Regions from separate parts of the Paenibacillus sp. DRB1-1 genome, predicted to be linked through region 1. Evidence: predicted binding sites of a transcription regulator. Region 1 holds the regulator's gene; each other region holds the start of a gene.
What was found. The regulator Rex, encoded in region 1, represses fermentation and respiration genes when NADH is low (regulators of the CRP and FNR family bind a similar motif). The targets are predictions, from matches to a motif close to TTGTGAAATATTTCACAA.
Positions count from the first base shown of each region.

Region 2: a site for Rex is predicted at 4,417-4,434, ahead of ACQW03_RS15355 (cytochrome ubiquinol oxidase subunit I). Genes of this name have one in related genera too.
Region 3: a site for Rex is predicted at 3,278-3,295, ahead of ACQW03_RS10115 (phosphoketolase family protein). Genes of this name have one in related genera too.
Region 4: a site for Rex is predicted at 3,657-3,674, ahead of ACQW03_RS06960 (DoxX family membrane protein). Genes of this name have one in related genera too.

Region 1 covers NZ_JBODQH010000001.1:5,040,790-5,047,055, forward strand. Annotated here, with positions in the region: gene dinG (ATP-dependent DNA helicase DinG) at 1-2,753, shown strand, start outside; gene ACQW03_RS22560 (redox-sensing transcriptional repressor Rex) at 2,798-3,451, shown strand; gene ACQW03_RS22565 (amidohydrolase) at 3,438-4,739, shown strand; gene ACQW03_RS22570 (cell wall elongation regulator TseB-like domain-containing protein) at 4,777-5,301, shown strand; gene ACQW03_RS22575 (hypothetical protein) at 5,598-6,131, shown strand; gene ACQW03_RS22580 (AAA family ATPase) at 6,124-6,266, shown strand, end outside.
Region 2 covers NZ_JBODQH010000001.1:3,483,045-3,489,310, reverse strand. Annotated here, with positions in the region: gene cydC (thiol reductant ABC exporter subunit CydC) at 1-199, opposite strand, end outside; gene cydD (thiol reductant ABC exporter subunit CydD) at 180-1,940, opposite strand; gene cydB (cytochrome d ubiquinol oxidase subunit II) at 1,940-2,953, opposite strand; gene ACQW03_RS15355 (cytochrome ubiquinol oxidase subunit I) at 2,940-4,346, opposite strand; gene ACQW03_RS15350 (response regulator) at 4,753-6,266, opposite strand, start outside.
Region 3 covers NZ_JBODQH010000001.1:2,289,626-2,295,891, forward strand. Annotated here, with positions in the region: gene ACQW03_RS10110 (aldo/keto reductase) at 1-499, opposite strand, end outside; gene ACQW03_RS10115 (phosphoketolase family protein) at 775-3,159, opposite strand; gene ACQW03_RS10120 (GntR family transcriptional regulator) at 3,454-4,176, opposite strand; gene ACQW03_RS10125 (glycosyltransferase family 2 protein) at 4,528-5,679, shown strand; gene ACQW03_RS10130 (ring-cleaving dioxygenase) at 5,798-6,266, opposite strand, start outside.
Region 4 covers NZ_JBODQH010000001.1:1,594,585-1,600,850, forward strand. Annotated here, with positions in the region: gene ACQW03_RS06940 (amino acid ABC transporter substrate-binding protein/permease) at 1-388, opposite strand, end outside; gene ACQW03_RS06945 (inorganic phosphate transporter) at 629-1,618, opposite strand; gene ACQW03_RS06950 (DUF47 domain-containing protein) at 1,633-2,247, opposite strand; gene ACQW03_RS06955 (DUF3048 domain-containing protein) at 2,436-3,530, opposite strand; gene ACQW03_RS06960 (DoxX family membrane protein) at 3,780-4,298, shown strand; gene ACQW03_RS06965 (hypothetical protein) at 4,513-5,436, shown strand; gene ACQW03_RS06970 (dioxygenase family protein) at 5,510-6,266, opposite strand, start outside.

The DNA of each region.
Region 1 (6,266 bases):
CTTATGTGAACCCTGGCAGATCTATTCCACCTTTTATCACTGGATTGACCGGAATTACAGACGATGACGTCAAGGATGCTCCTGCACTTGAAGAAATGATGATGGAGCTCGTGCCTATGCTGGACGATGTTGTGCTGGTCGGTCATAATGTGGCGTTTGATTTTAATTTTTTGCAAAACGCTCTGGATCGGTGCGGATATTTACCGTTTAGCGGAAGAATCTTGGATACAATGGATTTTCTGAAAATTATGTTTCCATCGCTTTCTTCGTATCAGTTGGGTTTTGTGTCTTCTGAGTTCGGGCTGGCGCATGATCGCCCTCACCAAGCAGACAGCGACGCGTTGGCTACGGCTGAGGTGTTTTTAAAGTGTCTGGGTGAGCTTCAAGCATTACCTCTGATAACGATACAGCGGCTTAGCGATTTGTTCGCAGAGGAAGACAGTGACCTCGGATGGTTTCTTGATGGGGTGCGTGAAGAGAAAGAGCTTGATCCTATTCAGGATTTGGAGGGACATCAGTTTTTTCGTCAGCTTGCGCTAAAAGTGGAAGATTGGACGGAGCTAGCTGCACCGCGTAGAGAAGACGACCCGAATCCACTTTCAGGTGTTTCCTTTGAGGAGTACATGGATGATGTGCGGGACAATTTGCGTTCATCCTTGAGCCAATATGAGGAGCGCGAGGCGCAGATACAGATGATTGAGGGTGTAAATCAGGCACTGAGTGAAGACAAGCATCTGCTGATCGAAGCAGGTACAGGAACAGGAAAGTCCCTCGGTTATTTGCTCCCATCCCTGTATCACAGTGTAAAAAAAGGACAGCGCGTTATGGTAAGTACACATACGATCAACCTGCAGGAGCAATTACGCGAGCGCGACATTCCGATGCTGACCAAGGTGATTCCGTTTCCGTTCCGGGCTGCTATTTTCAAGGGTCGGGGACATTATTTGTGTCTGCGTAAGTTTGAACATAAAATAAACAGAAGAGACTTCGCGACACCGAAGGAAGATTTAATTACAGCGGCTCAAATGATCGTCTGGTTGACGCTAACAGAAACCGGTGATGATGAAGAACTGAATCTGAGCAACCGTGGAGGGGATTTCTGGGAAACGGTGGCGAGTGATTCAGAGTCCTGTCTTGGTCGTTCTTGTCCATGGTTCCGCAAATGCTATTATCATCGTGCACGCCATGAAGCAGGGATAGCGGATGTTGTTATTACGAATCACTCTAAGTTGTTCACAGACGTCAAAGCCAGTCACCAGTTGTTGCCGAGCTATGAACACCTGGTGATTGATGAAGCCCATCACCTGGAGGAAGTAGCTGGTAAGCACCTAGGTATGCATATGAAATATTTCACACTCGTGCATACACTGACGCGACTGTTCAAAGACAGCAAGAATGGACAACTGCCTTCACTTCGTCAACAGTTGGCAAAATCGGGGCACGAGAAGTCGGCGGATTGGGCCTCAACCATCGACCAGATGTATCCGCTCGTGTTAGAGGTTAAGGAAACTTGGGACCTGCTAAGCGACAAGCTGTTTGGCATGTTGCCAGAGCGAAGCGATGCGACACCGGGCGAAACAGGACAGTTTTCTTCCCGTCTCAAACCTTCAGCCAAGCCTGCAAAGTGGGATCAGGCGGGGGCTTTGGAAAATCAGCTATATGTAACGATGAGTGAAATTTTGCGCAAGGGCGACAAGCTGATGCTGGACGTCAAGGAAGAGCATGACGATTATGCGGCGGATAGCCTTATTACAGATATCACGGGTCTGCTCAAGGATTTGGCGGGGATTAGAGAAAATTTGCGATTTTTTATGCGACTCGATGATGAAACAACCGTATACTGGCTCGAAGCGAGTGGGCAATTCCGTAGTAAATCATTGCAATTTTATGCGGTGCCCGTCGATGTGAGCCGCCAGTTGAAAGAAATGTTTTTTGACAAAAAAAGAAGCATTATTCTGACGTCTGCTACCTTATCGGTAGATAAGTCGTTTCAGTACATGATCGATCAGCTCGGCTTGCAGGAGGCCGCAGATCAAGAGCGGCTGATGACTTCGCAGCTCCCGTCACCCTTTAATTACAGGGATCAGGTGTTGCTGGTCATTCCACGGGATTTTCCAAGTGTGAAGGGCAGTGTAGGAGATGCACATTTTGTAGATATGCTCGTTAGCTCTCTAGGAGCGACTGCTCAGGCGACGCGGGGGAGAATGCTCGTTCTGTTTACTTCCTATCGGATGCTCCGGCAAGTGTATGAGCCGCTCAAAGAGGCCTTAGCAGCCAGCGAAATTACTGTGCTGGGACAAGGTGTGGACAGTGGGAGTCGCAGCAAGCTAACCCGCCGTTTTCAGGAAGCTAAAGCTTCTGTATTGCTGGGAACCAGCAGCTTCTGGGAAGGCGTCGATATTCCAGGAAAGGCTCTGACTTGTCTGGCCATTGTTCGCTTGCCGTTTCAACCGCCGAATCACCCGTTGCTGGAGGCAAAAAGCGAGCTGCTTCAGCAGCAGAAGAAGAATCCATTTATGAAGCTGTCTGTACCACAAGCGGTCATTCGCTTCAAACAGGGATTTGGTCGGTTGGTACGTACAGCGAGCGACCACGGGGTCGTTATCGTTTACGATACGCGTGTGATCGAATCCTATTACGGAAAGCACTTTTTGTACTCGTTACCGGGACCAAAAATGGAGCATATGCCATCGGAGCAAATGGTGCCCCGCATCGCCGAATGGCTCCAATCCGCCCCGGAGACAGAGGCATAACGGACGGACACTAAGTATGTTCGTTACAATTAGGGGGAGCAAGTATGAAATCAGATAAAATTTCAGAGGCTGTCGTACGGAGGTTACCCGTATATTTACGTTATCTGAATGCACTTCACAAACGGGAGGTGGCTACGGTCTCTTCTCAAGAGTTGGGACAGAGGCTAGATTTGAACCCGGCCCAAATCCGTAAAGATCTCGCCTATTTCGGAGATTTTGGCCGGAAGGGTATCGGTTATGATGTTTCTTATCTAATCGAGAAAATACGCCATATCCTGAAAATTGACCAGCAAATTAATGTCGTATTGGTCGGTGCCGGTAATCTGGGGCAAGCCCTTTCGAATTATAACGCTTATTTAAAAGACAATATGAAGATTGTCGCAGTATTTGATGCGTTTCCGGATAAGGTAGGGACCAAGATCAATACATTGGTCGTTCAACCGATGGATGAACTGGAAGCGACTGTGAGAGAAAAAAACATTCGAATCGGGATTATTACCGTACCTGATTTTGAAGCACAGCACGTGGCTGACAGGCTTATTGAGAGCGGAATTGGAGCGATCCTGAACTTTGCACCGACTACTCTCAAGGCACCGGCCAACATTCGGATTCATGCCACAGACTTTACAACTGATTTGCTTAGCCTCGCTTATTATTTGGAGGACGGAAAGGAAGAAACACAATATGACAGTGAATAAATGGATGATTAAAAATGGCTCTTTTGCCGTAAATGGACCAGAAGCTGGGGTAGTCAATGGTTTTATGATTGTGGAGGATAGCCGTATTACTTATATTGGCGAAACTTTGCCTGCGGGTGAGGAAGAAACGGAAGCGATTGATGGTAAAGGGCTATTGTTTTTACCTGGTCTGATTAATACCCATGGTCATGCGGCGATGTCTCTGCTGCGTGGGCATGGAGATGACTTGGCACTTCAAGTATGGCTTCAGGAAAAAATGTGGCCTATGGAAGCCAAGTTTACATCTACGGACGTGTACTGGGGTACGTCCTTGTCTGTGCTGGAAATGCTGAAAGGTGGAACAACGACCTTCCTGGACATGTACGATCATATGGATGAGGTAGCTCGTGTAGCTGAAGAGTCAGGTATTCGTGCAAGTCTGATGCGTGGAGCAATTGGACTATGCTCGGAAGAAGAACAGCGAATCAAGCTGGCTGAGGCCGTGACTTTTGCGCGTAACTGGCATGGTAAAGCAGACGGGCGTATTACAACGATGATGTCTCCGCACGCGCCATACACATGTCCACCTGCGTTTATTGAAAAATTCGTACAAGCTGCGCATGATCTGGACTTGCCACTGCATACGCACATGTCTGAGACGATCGCCGAAGTGGAGCAAAACGTACGCGACTACGGTTTGCGTCCAGTTGCACACTTGGATAAGCTTGGCTTTTTCTCCCGTCCTTCGCTTGTTGCCCATGGCGTTCATTTGAACGACGAAGAAATAGCTTTACTGGCTGAACGTGGTGTAGCGGTTTCGCATAATCCTGGTAGCAATTTGAAGCTGGCAAGTGGTGTGGCAAGAGTGCCTGAATTGCTGCGTGCAGGGGTTACTGTTTCTCTCGGAACGGATGGTCCTGCCAGCAATAATAACCTGGATATGTTCGAGGAAATGCGTCTGGCGGCACTTATTCACAAGGGTGTATCCGGTGACCCTACGGCAGTTCCTGCAAGTGAAGCGCTGCGTCTTGCAACAGAATACGGTGCAAAGTCGATTGGTTTAAAAGAAGTAGGAGCGTTGGCAGCAGGCAACAAGGCTGACTTTATCGCGTTGGATCTGAATCAGGCACATTTCTTGCCGCGTACAGATCTTATTTCCCATGCGGTATACTCTGCAAGCGCCAAGGACGTGGCTCATGTGTGGGTAGACGGTCGCCAGGTTGTGAAAAACGGCGAATGCCTGACTATGGACGAGGAACGTATCAAACATGAGGCACAAGCCGCCTTTGAAGGGCTGCTGTCGCGCTAATTTAGGTGTCACATCCCCTTAGAGAGGAAGCACAGGTTTGAAAAATAAGAAAAAATGGATAGCGGTCGCCATTTTGGCCGTGATACTGATCCTGGTCAGCATTTTCTGGTATTATTCCTATGTTACTCAAGACCAGGTGGCTGAGAAAAATGCCGCTATCATTAAGGCCAAGCAATCAGGTGGTCTGGTTAGCACGACTCAAACATGGAAGTCTGTGTGGGATCAGGTATATTGGGTAGTTCAAGGGAAAAATGCACAGAATGAAAATATAATGGTGTGGGTTCCTTTTCAAAAAGTGGAGGGACAACCTAACGTACCTGCCGCAGATAATAGCGGTGTTCATACCGAGCTGCTGAAGAACGGAGTCGATGAGCAAAAAATGATGGCGCTAATTCAGCAGCAGCTTCCAGGTGTAAAAATTGTAAGCCTCCGGCCGAGTGTGTTCAATGGCGAATATGTGTGGCAGCTGTTTTACGATGATGGAAGCCATCATTACTATACCTTTTACCGTTTTTCAGATGGGGGAGCGACGGGTGTAAAGTATACTTTGCCCAATAACTGAGCTGGTGTAAGGATTGGCAGATGTGGAATGAATGACTAGTAAATAATTGAAAGTTCAAGAAAAAGACGTAAATGCGAAAAAAATCGTATTTACGTCTTTTAGTTTTGCTATGCCGCAACTCCTCCACACATTGCCTTCGATATTAGATATACGTTATGATATACTATATTTTATAAGTGATAGACAAAAATGATAGAAAAAAGAATTGCTGATCACTATAAGATCATGCAATTTGGTTGTTTGTTGACATTCGTCCCGTTTCTTCTGGGTTTTACATTTTGAGAGGAGGATGTTGTTTGAAATTGCGTGCAGTTCCTATCGTTGTGGCGGCAGTATTGGCAGCTTTGCTGCTATTTGGGGGATGGTTCATTTACCGTCAGGTTACAATGCAAAGTCCTCTGGAAAAACTGGTATCTCAATATCCAGGCGTGACAAGCGCTCAAATAGATATTAAACAGGATCAGGTTGTATTGAAACTAGATCTCAAACCGCAGGCAGATGTGGCCAAATTGGTCGATGTGGTTAAGCAAAAAGGACAATCCATCATTGGTAGCCGCACTATTAAGTTGGATATCACAGATCGTTCCAATTCAGCACTGAATCAATGGTGGTCTGAGGCTATGTTTCCTGTGGCTGAAGCGATGGAAAATAAAAAGTATACTCAAATTTCATCTACAGTTGAGCAGATGAAAAAGAAAAAGACGGGTATCAAAGCTGATACCGACATGGATTCGAACAATGTCTATATCCGACTCAGCGAAGGTAAAGCGACCAAGTTTATCGTTTTGCCACGTCAATCTCAGCAAATGGGGGTATGGCCTAATGCCTAGATGGATCAAGGAAATATTAATCGGCATTGTGCCGGTAACCATTATATTTCTCGTTTTTATTGGGGTAAATATTATCCCTCTTCTGGTTGCTGGCGTGATGCTTAGCGGCTTGTTAATGCTTATGCATGCGCGTGG
Region 2 (6,266 bases), 1.6 Mb from region 1:
GCACAATTGGAACGTACACCATTAATATATTTTCCGGTTTTAAGGCCGAACGGGTAATCAGATGGCCGGACGTAAAGAGCAACGCGCCCGCACATCCAATGGCCAGCGCGCCCAAAAGAGCAGCTATCAGAAAGGCCCAAAAATATTGTCTCAGATACGTCACAAACCAGCCTTGACTTCTATTGTCCGTTACTCTCATATCGTCCGTTCCCTCCTTCCGACATCCCCGTCAGCAATCGGTAATATGCCCCCTTACGGGCAATCAATTGCTGATGGGAGCCTACTTCTTCCAGACGACCTTGATCCATCATCCAGACACAGTCCATATCTGACATCCAATGAAGCCGATGGGTGGCAAGAAACATTCTTTTATGTTTCAAAACCGATAAAATCGTCTGTTTTAGCTCCCATTCCGTCTCAATATCCAGATGGGCCGTAGGCTCATCCAATAAAACGACCGGACGATTACTGAGCAATGCCCGCGCCAACGCAATCCGCTGTGCCTGCCCTCCGCTCAGTGTCCGACCTGCTTCACCAATGGGCTCATTCAATCCACCCGGAAGACCGTCTACCAGTTCACGCAGTCCAACCGCGTCAATCGCCCACTCTACCTGCTGGTTGGATGCCTCGGGTTCATAAAAGCGGATATTATCTGCCAGAGAAGCGCTAAACAGGTATGGATGCTGTGGAATATAGGCAATATGCCGTTGCCATTCAGCTTTGGCATCCCCAGCCAATCCGCATCCATTCAGTAGCAGCTCGCCTGAAGTCGGATCAGCAAAGCCGCCAAGCAGACTAAGCAGCGTCGTTTTACCTGCACCGCTAGCGCCAACGATGCCAATCATGTTCATGTGCGGTTCAACATTTGCAGACACATGTTCAAGCCGAGCCGAACCGTCTTCATTAAGGAGGCACACATCAGATAGCTCGAAAATATCCTGTCCCGTGATGTCCAATCCTTTATCGTTAGCTGCCTGTTTATTCGGCTCGTTCGCATCATCTTCTGTACTAAGAATGGAGCGTATTGCTCCCCAAGCCTCCTTACCATCCAGTGAAGCATGATAGTCTGATCCCAACTGGCGTATGGGCATAAAATATTCTGGTGCCAGAATAAGCACCGCAAGCGCTGCCTCCAGACCCACCGAGCCACTAATCAGGCGCAGCCCCAAGCCTACCGCGACAAAAGCGACCGATAGCATACTAAAAAAATCGAGGGCAAATGAGGAAAGAAACGCTACCCGCAGCGTGCGCATTGTTGCTGTGCGGTATTGGTCGCTGACCTTCCCAACCGTTTCCCCATGCTCTTGGCTACGACCCAAAAACCTTAGTGTCTGAAGTCCACGCAGCGAATCCGTGAAATGGTGAGATAACAAACGATAGGAACGCCACTGCTTGTCTGCCTGCTTCCGCGCCGCCAAACCGAGCAAAATAAAGAAGCCCACCAGAATCGGCATCGTAGTCGTCAAAATCACACCTGAAATGACATCCAATGTGAAAACATACACAAGCACAAGTATAGTTACAGCCATCATGTCAATCATTCGAGGAATGGACAGTTCCAAATACGTGCGAAAACGATCCATGCCGTCCAGCGCTAGCGTCACCAACTTGCCGCTGCCTTCCTGCGCTGCAAAACCCGGCCCCCGTTCGAACAAACGTGCAAGCAGACGCTCCCGTAAGGAAGCGCCTGAAGCTTCGGCAAAACGGCCGGCTGTCCGGCGTTGCAGCCAGATCATCGTATGCCTCATTGCAAAAGCTGCGAAAAACAACGCCAGCGACGGCCAAGCCATCACCAGCGGATTTTTATCAAACAAAATCGTAACAGCCTTTGCCAAGAAGACTGCTTGTGCAATCACAGCAGCCCCCTGGAGCAGGGAAAGGGCAGCCAGTAGCAGCATTACTGGCCGAATGCCCTTTAGTTCAAACCATGCCTTATCCATTAGTATTCCAAATGATCCTTCTCACTGAGGCGCTTATGGAAAACAAAATAGCTCCACGCCTGATAAGCCAGCACAAAGGGTAAAAGCGTTGCTGCAACAATCGTCATGGCTTTCAGTGTGTAATGACTGGAGCTTGCATTATAAATCGTCAAATCAAAAGCACTGTTAATTGAGCTCACCATAAATCTTGGGAACAAACCAACGAATAACGAAACGAAAGTCAGCAAAATCAATGCCCCTGTCATCCCGAAGGCCCATCCTTCGCGGCGCTGCTTCAGGAAGTACCACGTCAGCATATAGGCGACAATTCCCACTGCTACCGCAGCATACATAAAGGGACCGCGACGTGCAAATAAATCCGTTACAAAATAAGTCCATACCACCATGCCAGCGAGTAAAATGCCCAATACCGGGAGAAATTTGGACGCAATCACGCGAGCACGATCCCGTACTTCTCCAATCGTCCGCAGGGAAATAAACGTCAGCCCGTGCATTAGGCACATTCCGACCACTGTCAGTCCAATCCATACGGTGTATCCATTGAATACATCGGAAAATCCAGCTTTCAAATCCATGTTTTGCTGAATAGGTACACCTTTCACCAAAGCCGCAAAAGCCATACCGAACAGCATCGGCGGTAGAAAGCTACCAATCAGAATGCAGGCATCCCACGTTCCTGTCCACCATTTCCCTTCAGCCTTGCCTCGGAACTCAAAAGAAACTCCACGCAAGATCAAACCTAGCAAAATAAAGACAAATACCAGATAATATCCGCTGAACATGGTTGCATAAAAATGCGGGAAAGCGGCAAACATCGCCCCTGCTGCTGTAATCAGCCACACTTCGTTAGCATCCCAGAACGGACCAATCGTATTGATCATCAAACGTTTTTGCTGGTCATTACGCGGCACCAATCCTGTGGCCATTCCTACGCCAAAATCAAAGCCTTCCAGAAAAAAGAAGCCAGTAAACAGCACAGCAATCAATAAGAACCATAAATCATTTAGCGACAATGGTGTCACCCCCTTGAGCAAAAGGATCATGAATTACCGTTTGCTGATGCGGCTCAATATCTGGACCTTTGCGAGCCGTACGGTAAAACAGGAACGCCAGCACACCTGTTAAAATTAAATACAATGTGGTAAATGAGATGAACGAGAACAGCACTTCTCCAGCCACAACAGTAGGCGAAACAGAATCTTTTGTTTGAAGTAAACCAAATACCGTCCACGGTTGGCGACCTATTTCAGTCATGATCCAACCTGAAGTATTCCCAATGAATGGAAGGGATATCCCCCATATCATAAGACGGAAGAACCAGCGATGTGAACCTTCCAACTTTCTACGGAACGTCAGATAAGCTCCATATAAAGCGAGTGCAATCATGCCACATCCCGCCGCAATCATAATGCGGAAGCTCCAGAACGTGGTACGTACTGGCGGGATATAATCTCCCGGACCATAGGTTTTCTCATATTCAGCCTGAAGCTCATTCATACCAGGCACAGAGCCGGTAAATTTACTATAGGATAGAAAACTCAAAGCAAAAGGAACTTTAATCTCAAAGGTATTTTCCTTTTTTCCAGGATCAATCCATGCGATAACTGTCCAAGGAGCGGGGTCACCACTGTTCTCCCATAAGCCCTCACTGGCAGCCATCTTCATCGGCTGTGTTTTCACTAAATATTGAGCCTGACCATGACCAAACAAAGGAATAGCAATGGCACTGATTAAAGCAACAATAATGCTCAATTTGAAAGAAGGTTTAAAAAAGTCCATATTCTTTTTGTGCATCAGCTTCCATGCACTGATACCCGCGATCAGAAATGCCCCCGTTGCAAAAGCAGCAAACAATGTATGTGGGAATTCCCATAACAGTTGTTCGTTCGTTAACAGAGCAGCAAAATCTTTCATTTCTGCACGTCCATTTTGAATCTCATATCCTACTGGACGCTGCATGAATGAATTAGCAGCTAGAATCCACAATGCCGATAACATCGTACCGATAGATACCAACCACATACAGATTAAATGGACCGTTTTGGACAATCTTTCCCAACCGAATACCCATAATCCGATAAAGGTCGATTCCAGGAAAAATGCAAGTAGCGCTTCAATCGCCAGCGGCGTACCGAATACATCACCCACAAAACGGGAAAAGTCCGACCAGTTCATCCCGAACTGGAATTCTTGCAAAATCCCGGTGACTACGCCCAATGCAAAGTTAATCAGCAGAAACGTTCCCCAGAATTGAGCCATTTTTTTGTACAAGTCATTTTTCTTGATCACATACATAGTCTCCATAATTGCCACCAATAACGACAATCCAATGGAGATCGGCACATAAACAAAGTGAAGAATCGTTGTGGTTGCAAACTGCAACCGTGCCAAATCCAATACGTCCATGATGTTGCTCCTCCCCCTACACTTCTCTTAACATTGTTTTATAGTGTCTGTAATCTGAAGTTCTCTACCTTTGTGATAGTATTCACACTCTTACATATGCAGCGACCACTTTTTAGATAATGACTCACTCAACTACCTTAACCATGGTTGTCATGATCCGGCTTCAGATTATCCCCATTATATAGAATAAATTTAAATGAAATAGAATCGAAAATGTGAACATCGTGTCAAAGCTGTGTCATAATGATGGCGATTTGATGAAAACGGCCTAAACTCCATAATAAATGTGACATTTTCGATTGAACTATCCATTTTTCCATCATAAAAAAGAGCCTCTCTTCGTTCGGAGATCGTACCTCCGACATCTGCAAGAGAGACTTCATAGCGTGAAAAATTTGTGATTCTATCAACAGCCATCTGTTCCTCCATTCTTTTGAACCCGATTACGGTAGGAGGAAGGTGACATTCCAGCATACTTTTTAAATTTACTATGAAAATAATCTGCATTCGCATATCCCACGCGTTCCGCTACCTGGTGCACCTTAATTCCTTGTGCAAGCAATTCCCTTGCTCGCTCAATCCTCACCTTATCCAGGTAGGCATTAAAGGCCTCGCCAGTATGACTTTTGAACAATTTGCCCAAATAGCCACTATTGTAATTGAACATATCTGCCAGTAACTCCAATCGCAAATTTTCATCATAATGACTATGTATAAAACCAATCATTTGTTTCATGATGATGTTTTTGCCACCGGGATCAGTCTGGCCAATCCATTGCAACACATGCTCCAGCGAGTGATCCACCAGCTCGCCTAATGTGGAATAAGCATATACATCGGTTATAAAGCTGGAGTGCTCCTCCAGCACGGTTCGGCTGTGATCCTGTCCGGCTGCATACTTGTTCAACGCCAGTGTGAATGTTTGGGCGAACGCCGCCTTGATTGCAGATTCTGTGCGATAAATTCGTGGAAATTGGCCTTCCATTTCCTTAATGACACGGGTTGCAGCTTCACTATTAGCCATATCTAGCGCATAGTAAAGCTTTTCTGCATAACGTATGGGATCATCTGTGGCACTATCAGGCGCTCCACTTATTTCAGTCTCGATGATCTCCAATTCGTGTAGGTCTCCTGAAAGCATGACTCTTTCTGCCCGGAACAAAAACGTACGCTCTAACAATCGTAGTGCCTGCTCAAAGGATCTGGGAATGTCGCTAAGAATGGCTACAGGATCACCGGCAGCCACATAAATTTCCGTAGCCCACGGCTTTAGCTCCTGTCGCCAAGCAGCCAGCAACTGAACAGCATCTTTCTCCGTTTTTAACGTGGCGGGAAGCAAGAGACCCATATATATTCCCGCCTCAAACACGATACCTCTGCCCTGCTCATGGCACAATTCTGTTAGCCGCTGCTTTGCTGCCGACTGCCGGGCTTGCCGATCCCAGTCAGGTATACGTAAATCCAGCAGAATAACCTGATAGCTACTCCAGTCCAATGCTGGTAACGCTGGCTGTTGTCCATGTTTTCCGTTACCGCTTTGATGTTCAGCTTGCTTGGATGCTCTGTGCAGAAAATCAATGCTTTCCATAGCATTACGAGCATGCTCTTGATGAACAGGAAACAATAGTGCTTCGATCCAATTACGCTCATGGGAAGGTGGACTTCCCCATTTGCCGTCTTCTTTCTCGTCCTCAATGTTTTGCCGTACCCGTTTCAACTCTGTCGTCATTTCTTCCTCATCAACTGGCTTCAGTAGATAGCCATCGACCCCGAAGCCCATGGCTTGCCGTGCATAATCAAAGTCTGCATATCCACTTAATATGAGAAAGTGAAATGGCTCTCCGTTCTTTTCACGTATGCTTCGTATAACCTCCAGTCCACTCATCCCGGGCATACGAATATCTACAATAACCAGCTCTG
Region 3 (6,266 bases), 2.8 Mb from region 1:
GCAATTCAACTTGATTTAAGCTCGGCGTGACACCTGTTTCTCGAATTAAACGTTCATTATGCTCGGGCAGAAAATTGCAGACCCCGATGGAACGAATATAGCCCCTTTTCTTCGCCTCAATCAACGCCTGCCAGGCTTCAACATATCGATCGATTTGGGGATTCGGCCAATGGATCAGATAAAGATCATAATAGTCCAGACCTCCTCTATATAATGACTCTTCGATCGTTACAATGGCTTCTTGATAAGCATGTCGGCGACCCGGTAGTTTGGAGCAAATCAACAATTCTTCTCTGGGCACAGAGCTCTGCTGGACCGCTTTCCCGACAGCACCCTCATTTTCATAGTTGAACGCTGTGTCGATCAAACGGTAACCTGCATCAATCGCGCCGGTAATCGCCTTGACTCCATCTGCACCCTTAAATCCAGCAGTCCCAAATCCAATGACGGGCACTTTAGTGCCATCATGCAATACCTTCTCCGGAATTTGTTGGTTCATATTAACAGCCTCCTTTACTATTCTCATATAACATAACACCTCTTCAAAGCACCGGCAAAATATAGAAATCCATTCCGTTCCCTATATATGTATATACCCACTAGTTCGTAACTTCCCTACCAAGTTCTCTGTGTGCTAAATCAAAAAGCGCCTGATCCCCATTGAAATCATACTTGAAGTCAAGGGGTCAGGCACTTGTTCCACTACCAAATCATATATCCCACTTCATACTTAATGGCTTGGTTGTCCAACACAAAGTTGAAGTGTCTGTATTTTTATTTCAAGCCTTTCCATACCCAGTTCTCTACCTCTGGCAAATCAATGCCCTCTTCGCGAATGAATTGATGATGTTTCTTAACCGTAGCATCCATTTCATCCACAATGTTGGTGTACTTCTCAGCGTCAGGTAAGTTGAGAACAGCTTCCTTCACTAAGTCAAAACGATCCATTTGATTCAATACACGCATATCAAATGGTGTCGTAATATCGCCGTTCTCACGGTAACCATGTACATGCAAGTTATGATTGTGACGATCAAAGAACAGATCTTTGATCAGACCTTCGTAACCATGGAAAGCGAAAACAACTGGCTTGTCTTTTGTGAAAAAATGATCAAACTCGGCGTCGGATAATCCACGTGGGTCTAGTTTTTGACTTCTCAGTTTCAGCAAATCTACCACGTTGATGTACCGAATCTTCAAGTCAGGCAATTTTTCATGCAAAATGGAAATCGCAGCTAAACTTTCAATCGTTGGCTCTGTACCAGCAGAAGCAATGACAAGGTCAGGTTCTCCACCTTGATCTGTACTTGCCCAGTCAATGATCTTCAACCCTTTATCCACCAATTCTTTCGCTTCATCAGCACTAAACCATTGTGGACGTGGGTGTTTAGACGAAACAATCAAATTGATCTTTTGACGGTCGTTTAAAATGGTGTCGAAAACAGCCAACAAGGAATTGGCATCCGCTGGCAGATATTCCCGAATAAATTCTGGTTTTTTATCAGCCAAATGACCTAACAAACCTGGATCTTGGTGTGTATACCCATTATGATCCTGTTGGAATACTGTTGAGGTTGCTACGACATTCAATGATGGGATATCTGCACGCCATCCTTGATCCGTTGCTTTACGCAGCCACTTAAAGTGTTGGGTGATCATCGAGTCAACCACACGCAGGAAGGCTTCGTAACTTGCAAAGAAACCATGACGACCTGTTAATACATAACCCTCCAGCAATCCTTCAGCTTGGTGTTCGGATAATTGAGAATCAATTACGCGCCCATAGGATGATAAGAATTCATCATTAGGTTCAATAATTTGGTCCATCCATTGGCGTTTGGTTACTTCAAAAACAGGAGCCAAGCGGTTAGACATCGTTTCATCCGGTCCGAAGATTCTGAAATTACGATTTTCTTCATTTAAGAGAACCACATCTTTAACGTATTTCCCTAAAACCGACATATCTTGCGCAATCACTTTACCCGGTACGGAATTATCCAATGCATAGTTACGGAAATCCGGTAATTTCAAGTCTTTAATGAGGTTACCCGCATTCGCAACAGGGTTCATTCCCATACGTTTATCGCCTGTAGGCAGAATTTCAGCAAGCTCAGAGTTTAAACGACCGTTTTCGTCGAACAATTCCTCTGGTCTATAGCTATTCAGCCATTCTAACAAAGCAGGTGCGTGCTGCATATTTTTTTGATCAACCGGAATTGGAACCTGATGGGCACGGAATGAATTTTCATTCGGTACGTTGTCCCATTCCTTCGGACCTGTCCAGCCTTTAGGTGAACGGAATACAATCATCGGCCACGCCGGACGAGTAAGGTCATTATTTTCACGCGCATTCTTCTGAATAGCTTCAATCTTCTCGATGGCCGTATCCAATACTTTCGCCATTTCTGGATGCATGTGATCCGGATTTTCACCTTCAACAAAGAACGGTTCCCAACCCAAACCTTTAAAGTATGAGGTCAATTCTTCTTTCGATTGACGAGACATAATCGTTGGGTTACTAATCTTAAAGCCATTCAAGTGCAAGATTGGCAGCACTGCACCATCTGTGATGGGATTGATAAATCTGTTAGAGAACCACGAAGCGGCTAATGGGCCAGTTTCAGCTTCGCCATCACCAATAACAACAGCCGAAATCAGATCAGGATTATCCAGAATGGCACCTACACCATGAGAAAGGGAGTAGCCTAATTCTCCACCTTCATGGATAGATCCAGGTGTTTCAGGAGCAGCATGTGAAGCAATACCGCCAGGGAAAGAGAATTGTTTGAACAATTTCTTCATACCTGGGATATCTTGTGTAATTTGCGGATAGATTTCAGTGTAGCTTCCATCCAGATAAGAATTTGAAACCATAACCTGGCCGCCGTGACCAGGACCTTCAATGTAAAGCATGCTCAAATCATATTTATTAATAACACGATTTAGATGTGCATAAATAAAGTTTTGGCCCGGAATTGTGCCCCAGTGTCCAATAGGCTTAACCTTCACATCTGAATCTTTTAAAGGCTCTCTTAACAAAGGATTATCTTTTAAATAAAGCTGACCTACCGAAATGTAGTTCGTTGCACGCCAATATGCATCAAGTTTTTTCAAATATGTTTTAGATGAATAATCTGCTAACACGGGTGATAATGACATTGTGTCCACTCCCTAAGTAGTTTGGTTTGTAATTTATTTCCGGAAATTTCATCTACATGTCCATCATAACGCTACGCCAATTTAATTCAACCTTTTTCACAAGTGATACGGTCCAATTTTGTGAAATTTTGAACATACTATGAAATATAAATTAAAAAGACAGTAAAAAAGCTCTTACATTTAAATATATAGAAGTATAAACCAATAAAATTTGTATTAAATGAGGCAATCGCAGGCTTCAATCCTTTTTTCAAAACCATAAAAAAAAGACCGGAGAATTCTCCAGTCTTATCATTAGTGAACCGATACAAAGGTATTAAATTTCAAATATTTATAATGAAATCGCATATGAGAAAACTCAAATGGCGTACCGTTATCTAAAAAGAACACACCTTCCATAATACCTACAGGCTCATTTTCATTTAAATGTAGTAGCTTTTGATCATTCTCTTGAGACGGTTCTGCAAAAATGGATAAAAAAGATTTGGTGACGGCCAAGTTCCGCGAGTCTTCCAAATAATTAAAAATGGACCCCTCGATAATTGTCTGATTTAAATTTTGGACAATTTTAATGGGGATATAGCCCGTTTCAATCATAAATGGATCATCATCAAACAGACGTAAGCGGACAATTTTGTAAACAAAATCATGAGTCTCCAAGAACAAATCGCGCTGTAATTCTTCTGTTGGCGGAATGACCTCAAAACTCAATACTTTGATTTTTGGCTTTTTACCATGCATTTGAAAATTATCAGTGACCCCTAAATTAGAGCCTTCGTAGTTAAAGATAGATTCATTTCTTATGTATAATGGATTTATAAATGTCCCGGAACCTTGTTTTTTGAAAATAATTCCGACATTCTCCATTTTAGTCAGAGCACGTTTAATTGAACTACGACTAACCTGGTAAGTCTCACTAAGACTACGTTCATCTGGCAATCTCATATCTGCAAACTTTCCCGCAAAGATTTTCATCTTGAGATCGTCAATAATTTGCTTATAGACAAATTGTGTCATATAGTACTCCTCTTTCAGGTCTTCTATAACTCTATATAGTTTACCATAACTTGCCCATTTCATCTCATGTTTGTTTCTGTTTGCTGAGCGGGCTTTCAGCGGATAGGAAGTGACCTCGCTTTTACTTTACATCTCTATGCATAATACCATGATTACACATACATAACACCACTGAACGTGCCTGCAAAACAGCAGGAAATACAGAACCCCTACCTTAGCATCAGTAATAAAACCAAGCCTGTTTCGAACCTTGAGGGATGTTTGACTAGACCAGGCTACAATCCTTGAATACATTGTTATTATTTATCTTGTTCAAGCGTTTTCTAATAAGAATGGTGGGGGGAGATCATATTGGCTATCCGCTACAGCGTCATCATTCCAACCTATAATCGAGCCCAGCAATTGTTGCTCACACTCGCTTCATTTGAGACACAAACCTATCCAAAGCAACTATTCGAAGTAATTGTAGCTGATGACGGTTCTACAGACGGAACGAAAGAAATGGTCGAAGGCTTCAAAGCATCCTATCCTCTTATCTATGTGTCACATCAGGAACAACGCGGTCGATCTGCCGTTCGAAATTTGGGACTGCGCCGTGCAAAAGGGCTATACATCATCTTCTGCGACGCTGACTTTGTAGTATTACCGGAATTCATTAGGATCGTGAGCCGTTATCACCGTAAATATCCCAAGTCCGTGCTCTCAGGCATTCCTCACTCATGGGACGATGCTTTTACCCATTATTACCCTGACTTTTCACCTGAAGAAAAAGAACAATGTCGCAACATACTTACGCAGTCCAACTTATGGAATGCTGACTATGAAGCAGCGAACGAAATTACTCCAATCATAACCCCTGAAGATATCCTTCACCAAACGGGTGCACTGTCTAAAGTAGTTAGTCCCACAAGGGTACCTCCCAATACGCAGAAACAATTTGCCTCAACGGACGTTGCCCCCTGGATGCTGCTGGTTACTCGTTGTGTAGCCATCAGACGCAGCCACTTGATTCGTATTGGAGGTTTCAATGAACGGTTTGTGCTGTATGGACTCGAAGACTGGGACCTTGGCTATAGACTGCATCGCTTGAAGATCCCTTTTTATTGCATCAAAGAGGTGGTCGGATACCATCAGGAACATCCAACCTATCTTAGAGGTAACGTTTTAAATACGGAAAACCTGAGAATCATGTATGAAACCTACGGATTCAATGACTCCTCGTTAAATTTATTTGCCCTTATCCCTCCATCCGAGGATTTTGAGACCTACAAAAATACGTTGCGGGTATTGCGCAGGGGATTCCGCTCTAGGTTAACACGCTCATCAGCACTGTTATTAAGAAGAACACTACGCATTGCAGCCAAACAGTTCTACGATCAAAGCCATACTCATGCATACAAAAAATCATTACACTTGATAAAAAAGAAAGCAGAGAATCGGAAAAGTCGAGTCGCTCACGTGTTACGAGAAATGCTGGTGAAGTCTGAAAAGCTGGTGGAATAGCAAGAGCCCGGAAGGCCCCGAAACACATGAATTTTTCCCGGAATAAAAAGACTCCTCCATATGAGAGCAGGCCATACTCGGCAAGCTGTCTTATGGAAGAGTCGTATGCAACTTTTACTTACTGTTGTTTCCCAGTTAATGTTCTCACTTTAATAGGGTGCAGATTCGCCTCGATTTGAGCCCGCTGCGGTTCATACCACTCTGGCAGCATTAATTTCTGCCCCAAAGATTCAGCAGGTTCATCGTTAGCAAATCCCGGTGGGTCTGTAGCAATTTCAAATAGGATGCCGCCCGCTTCTCTGAAATATATCGCATTAAAATATTGGCGGTCTATGATTGGAGTCGGCTGATAGCCATAATGCTGGACTGCGTTTCTCCATTCTTCATGCTGTTCAAAATCTTTTGCACGCCACGCAATGTGATGTACCGTGCCTGCTCCACCAAAGCCTACACCCATTTTGGCGAGCGGAACATCTACGATGTTGCCGATTTCTCCTACGGACTGATAACGGGCATATTCGGCGTCTTCAGCGATTTTCGTAAATCCGAGTATGCTCTCCAATGCATCCATCGTTCTCTGTGGATTG
Region 4 (6,266 bases), 3.4 Mb from region 1:
TATCCTTGCGGACCGCCATGACGACGCCTGAATCAAAATAAGGCTCGGTAAAATCAAATTTCCGCTTGCGTTCATCGGTAATACTCATCCCGGCAATGACACCATCCACTTGATTCGTTTCAAGGGCCTGCACTGCCGCGTTAAAGCCAAGAGGCTTAATGGTATATTCAAAATTCTGATCCTTGGCAATAGCTGCCAGCAAATCCATGTCGATACCGACAAATTTACCATCTACATCTTCAAACTCAAAAGGCGCGAACGTTGTATCCGTGCCGATATCATACTTTGTTTTATTTTCTGCATGTGCCACTACACCGAAATTACCGGCCAAGGCAACCACAAAAAACAAACAAATCATGAGTGCTATTAGTTTTCTAGATTTTTGCATAATTTCCTCCAGTCAGTTGAACGGTTCAAAGTTTTCTGTTTATTCTACAGGAGTTATTAAAAATTGACTACTTTGATGTCAGGTATTTTTTGAAAAACGTTTCATGGAACTATCTGGATGTGTAAACTTTAAAGAAGCAGTTTTGTCCCAGAATGCCAATAAGCCCCTGCCGCAAAAAGCGGACGGAAGCTTATTGTGTATTCTATAGTGTGTACCTTTTTTTCAAGAAATAATAATGGACTAGAAAAGAATTTTGAAAATCAATCCAGATAACAGCGCAGCAATCGGTATGGTTATGACCCAAGTAATAATAATTCGACCGGCCAGCGACCAACGCACAGCGGAAAAGCGCTTCGCAGAACCCACACCCAAAATAGCCGAAGTAATGGCATGAGTGGTACTTACGGGCAAATGAAGCAATGTAGCTGTGAAAATAACCGAGGCTCCCGAAATGTCGGCTGCAAATCCATTAATTGGCTCGATTTTAAAAATCTTGGTTCCCATCGTCTTGATGATTTTCCAGCCGCCGATAGACGTACCCAGCGCCATCGCTGTTGCGGCTGAAATTTTTACCCACATGGGCACTTCCAAATGGTCCTGATACCCCGCCGAAACGAGTGCGAATGTAATAATCCCCATCGCCTTTTGAGCATCATTCGTACCATGCGTGAACGACTGAAGCGCTGCCGTAATGACCTGCATTGTACGAAACCCTTTGTTCACCGTATGCGGACTACGATGAGCGAAGATGTATTTTAAAATCATCATCACGATGTAACCGACAACAAAAGCAATCAACGGGGAGAAAATAAGCCCTTCGACAATCCCGATGAAGCCGCTCCAGTTTAATTTATCCGATCCCGCACCTACATACACCGCTCCAGCCAATGCACCAATCAATGCATGAGAAGAGGATGAAGGAATACCGAACCACCAGGTTAAGAGGTTCCAGATAATCGCAGCGATCAGCGTCGCAATGACGATTTCAATTCCATTCGTAAGCTTGGTTGGATCAGCGACACTTCCACCAATGGTCTTCGCAACCCCTGTAAACAATATTGCCCCGAGAAAGTTCATGACCGCAGCCATAATAATCGCACGTCGCGGGGTCAATGCACGGGTCGATACCGAAGTTGCAATCGCGTTCGCCGTATCATGAAAACCATTAATAAAATCAAAAGCCAGAGCAAGAAAAATAACAATACCCAATACCAATAAACTTGTATCCATGTAAAAGGACTCCCTTACGAGTTACGCATAATGATGGATTCCAGCATATTTGCAACATCCTCGCATGAATCCGTTGTCGTTTCAAGGCGTTCGTACAATTCTTTGCGTTTAATCAGTTCAATAGGGTCAGTTACAGTTGCAAACAGGTTTTTAATGCAAATACGCAACAATTCATCCCCCTGATTTTCCAAATCATTCAGGCGAATAGTGTATTCACGAATGGCCAGCAATTTTTTCTGTGAAAGCAAATGCACAGCTTTCTGAATTTCGTAAGCTGATTGACGCAAAATATCAGCGAACTGCACAATGTACTCGTCCGGCTCCGTAATATTGTACATATAAAAACGAGAAGCCGTCGCTTCAAGACCGTCCAACACATCATCCATGGTTGTTGTCAGTTCCATGATGTCATCGCGTTCCAACGGCGTAATGAAGGTCTTGTTCAGCTCAGTAATAATCGTGTGTGTGTAATCATCACACTTATTTTCATACTTCTTCATTTCATTTGTAAACAAAGTTACATCCTGAAGATTTGAAGTATGTTGGGCAAAATAATCGGCTGCTTGCACGATCGTATCTGCCATATTTTCCAACGTCTCGAAGAATATATCCTTTTTCTTCAATCTCATAACGATTACCCCTTTACGAAAATATCCGCAACCTGTTTCGACTGCAATAGACAACCTTTGCTATCTTATCACACTCATCAATGTTTTTGTAATGTTTGTAAAAGCAAATTTCATGATATACGTATACAGTGCCCGACATGGAAGGTCATTATCCGACATTTTTTCCCTAAAAAGGTGTATTTCGTTTTCTAATTCGCTTCTATGGTTACATGTTCCTTTAGTGAAGTATCTGCAGGTACCACATGTATATAGGATGTACCTGGTGTTAACGGGATTTCAACCCCATTTTTCATAAAACGAATCGCATCGCCTGGTGTATGTTGCCACTCAGCCTGTATTAACTGTCCTTGTTGAAACACCATGGCCTCTCCGCTAGCGTCCAACTCAACACTTAATCTGCCTACATCATCCAACGTTCGATGTCTAGCGCTCATCACAATGACATTGGCTGCTGAGAGCTGTTGGTTATTATTTTGATCCACATGTGACTTTTCGTTCACAAAACGCTTATATTGTTGATCCGCTGGATCATAGGTATAAGATACCCGATAGCTTTTAAGCAAAAACCGGATTTGTAAAGATACTGCAGTCTCGTCCACCATAACTGGGGTTTCACCGGATTTAAGGTAAGAATATACTGGAACGTCCGTCTGCTTGGCATACCCTTTACTATCGCTTCCTTTGCGCAGTCTGTTCACGTCTGTGTATAAATTATGTGGAGGACGACGATCTTTGCTTCGCCAGAAGTAAGCCCCTCCATTTGAAATCTCATCCAGATGTTCCTTCCGCTGCTGCTGTAAAATCGCATAGGCATCTGTGCTTCCCCCTGCGTGTATCGGCAACGCGCCATAGGTTTCGCCCAGCTCAATCAAATACGGCCGAATGCTACGGACTGGTCCGATCTTTACATCTCCGCCATGACTTTGGAAAAAAGCGACCAGACGGGTAATCCCGCCTTCTGCAAGAACTTCATATACCATGTCTGCCTGGCTAAGTCCTGCCTGTGGACGTGCAGCAGGAGCATTATTGATCATGACAGCGAGCGGTCGCTCCAAAACTGGCTGCTCCACCGGAAGACCGGTGAGCGGAGCTGTAAATACCGGAATAGACTGCTCCTTCGGCGGTTCAAGTGCCTCCTTCTCTGTTTCTTGCTTGGTCAGTTGGGGAACGGATTCAGATTCACCCGTATTGGACATAGCAGAACAAGACATCAGCATCATGCATAACAGAGCTGAGGCCATCACACGCAACCAATGATTTCGTTGGGAAATGGGCCCGGACAAGTTCATCCCTCCACTTAGTTATTTTTCTCATTATAAGCTTTATTTCCTGTTTTTGTCTTGATTGAAGCGTGAGTAATCTATAGAATACTTATCTAAAGACATTAAAATTTAAAAAATATTTAGACTTTGTGATTTTTATCACAAATATCTGTAACTGAACCTACTACAATAAAGGTGTAGCAAAGATGATCATCCCCAACAAAATGAAATACAACCAACACTATAGATTAAGAAAGAGGAGTGGTTTGAATGTTTAACAGCTGGTTACGTGAGAACAAAGTCGCAATGTGGTTGCTGACTGTAGTACGGGTTTATCTAGGGTATGAATGGATGACCCACGGACTTGAAAAGCTGACAGGTGGATTCGATGCAGGCGGATTTATCTCGGGGGCCATTGCTAAAACAGGTGGAGAACATCCCGCTGTACAAGGCTGGTGGGGATCGTTCCTGGAAGCCTTTGCCTTGCCGAATGTAGGTTTGTTCAACGTCCTGATCCCATTGGGTGAGTTCTTGGTAGGGGTTGGCCTGCTTCTCGGTACATTGACTACACTGGCTGCTTTGATGGCTATGGTTATGAACTTCTCGTTCCTGTTCTCGGGTACAGTAAGCACCAATGCAATCTACCTGCTGTTTGAAATCTTCCTTGTAGTTGCTGGTGCAAATGCCGGAAGAATTGGCTTTGACCGTTGGGTACTGCCCTTCCTGCGTGGACTGTTTCGTAAAAATAAAGATACCTTTCCAGCGGACCCTAGTCGAAAAATAGCTTAAACATCCCAAAATAACCGTTATCCTCCGGGATAATGGTTATTTTTTTGCGCTGTTATGCTCACAAGGGGTCTTTCAGCTCCTTCTAACTCGAACTCTTTTATCGGATTCATCATCCCCTCCAAACGTTTACAAGTTGGATACAACATGGAATGCTCACGATACATTTACCCTATACACTACAGTTACATCAAAGAACGTAATGGAGGGTTATATCATGAAAAAAATTACCAAAGCCTATCTCATGCTCGCAGCCGTAACTTTCACAGTGCAGACTATGGGATTGGGATATACGACATCAGCCAAAGCGGCGATGTCTACTACGACATCTCAGGCAGAAAGTGTACAACATATCTCCAAGACCTTCGAGCAGCTACTACGCCAACCCGGCAAGCTACCTCAGGCATTCACTTATTTGCAAAAGCATATTCAATCCATTCCAGCCTCTCAAGCTACCATCATGGTGCTTCATCTGGAAAATGCGCAGAACCAGCAATTGGATTCCTATGCAAAGACGTTATACCCGGCCTCTGTTCAAACCAAAATAAATCAAATCTATAAACCCGGTGATTCGTTCACAAATGTAATCAGCCGTTCAAGCGATGCGAACCTGAAAAAGTTGCTAACTCAAACAAGAGATGCCGGCTACAAACTTGAAACTGCAGAAGGCATGTACTACCCAGTCATCAACTATGAAAAATATAAAGTCTTCGGGAAGCACACCTCGACAGATATCCGCAGCTATATTGACATCATGGCGATGGAATCCGGACAGGCGGCTACCAAGGATGCCGCGCTCCGTATCGGATACCAACAGTTAGCCGGACGAGTGCTGGCACAGGAGGCATTTTTAAACCAATATCCACACTCCAACCGTACACAAGCTATAAAAAATTTGCACGATCTGTACTTCTTCTATACTTTCTATGGCACGAACAATACGCCATTATTCGATTATGATACCGGGAAGATTCATCCGAATGCCAAAAAAGGGTATCAACTCGTCGTTCAACGTAATATGGATTCGAAGAGTACCTACATTCAAAAGCTGAAAGCATTTATGACACTGTTGGATCAAAATGGAGATCAGCGTACTACGCAGGTATCCACTTGGCTAAAAAAGAACGTGCCTTCTAATTAATCAAAGACGCAAAATACACAAAAGAACTTCCATTCCCACACACCATGTGGATTCGGAAGTTCTTTTTTTACATTTACGTATCACTTTCTTGACCAAAAGCCCAACAATTGAGACTCAACGAGCCAAGGACATACGACTGAAAAAGCTTATGCGCAGAGCGCTCATGATCCGCAGCCCCCATCGCATAAAACAAAGGTGAAAAATGCTCTATTCCATAAGAAGGTACCGCCTGTTTGGCATATGGAGCCTTTTTGTCATATTGGAATAGGTGACGCAAATTCCAGTCTTGGAGTTGCTGTGCAATCCAGTCATCATATTGAACGGCCCAATCGGCTGGCTCACTCGTCTGCTTGAGTGTTCGCAAGTTGTGGACCAATCCGCCGCTACCGATAATCAAAATCCCTTGTTCTCGCAAAGGCGCCAGCATCCGTCCAATCTCGTATTGCTCCTGAGGAGCGCGCCGAGAATCAATGGATAAGGGTACGACCGGTATGTCCGCATCAGGATATATATGCCGCAAAACCACCCATGCCCCATGATCCAGTCCTCGGTTCCGAACCGGCTGGTGGAACAGGTTATGCTGACTGAACAGATGCTCTATCTCCTCATACAGCTTTGGATCGCCTGGTGCAGGGTAATCGATTGAGTACATTTCTTCGGGAAAGCCATAGAAATCGTGCAACGCTGCATGCTGATCATCCGCGCCGATACATTGATCGGGGCTATCCCAATGCGCGGAAAAAATGACAATTCCTTTGGGTCGGGGCAGGCTCGCGCCCAGCTTTGCAAGAAAGCTGGTATATGCGTTATTTTCTACAGCCAGTGTCGGT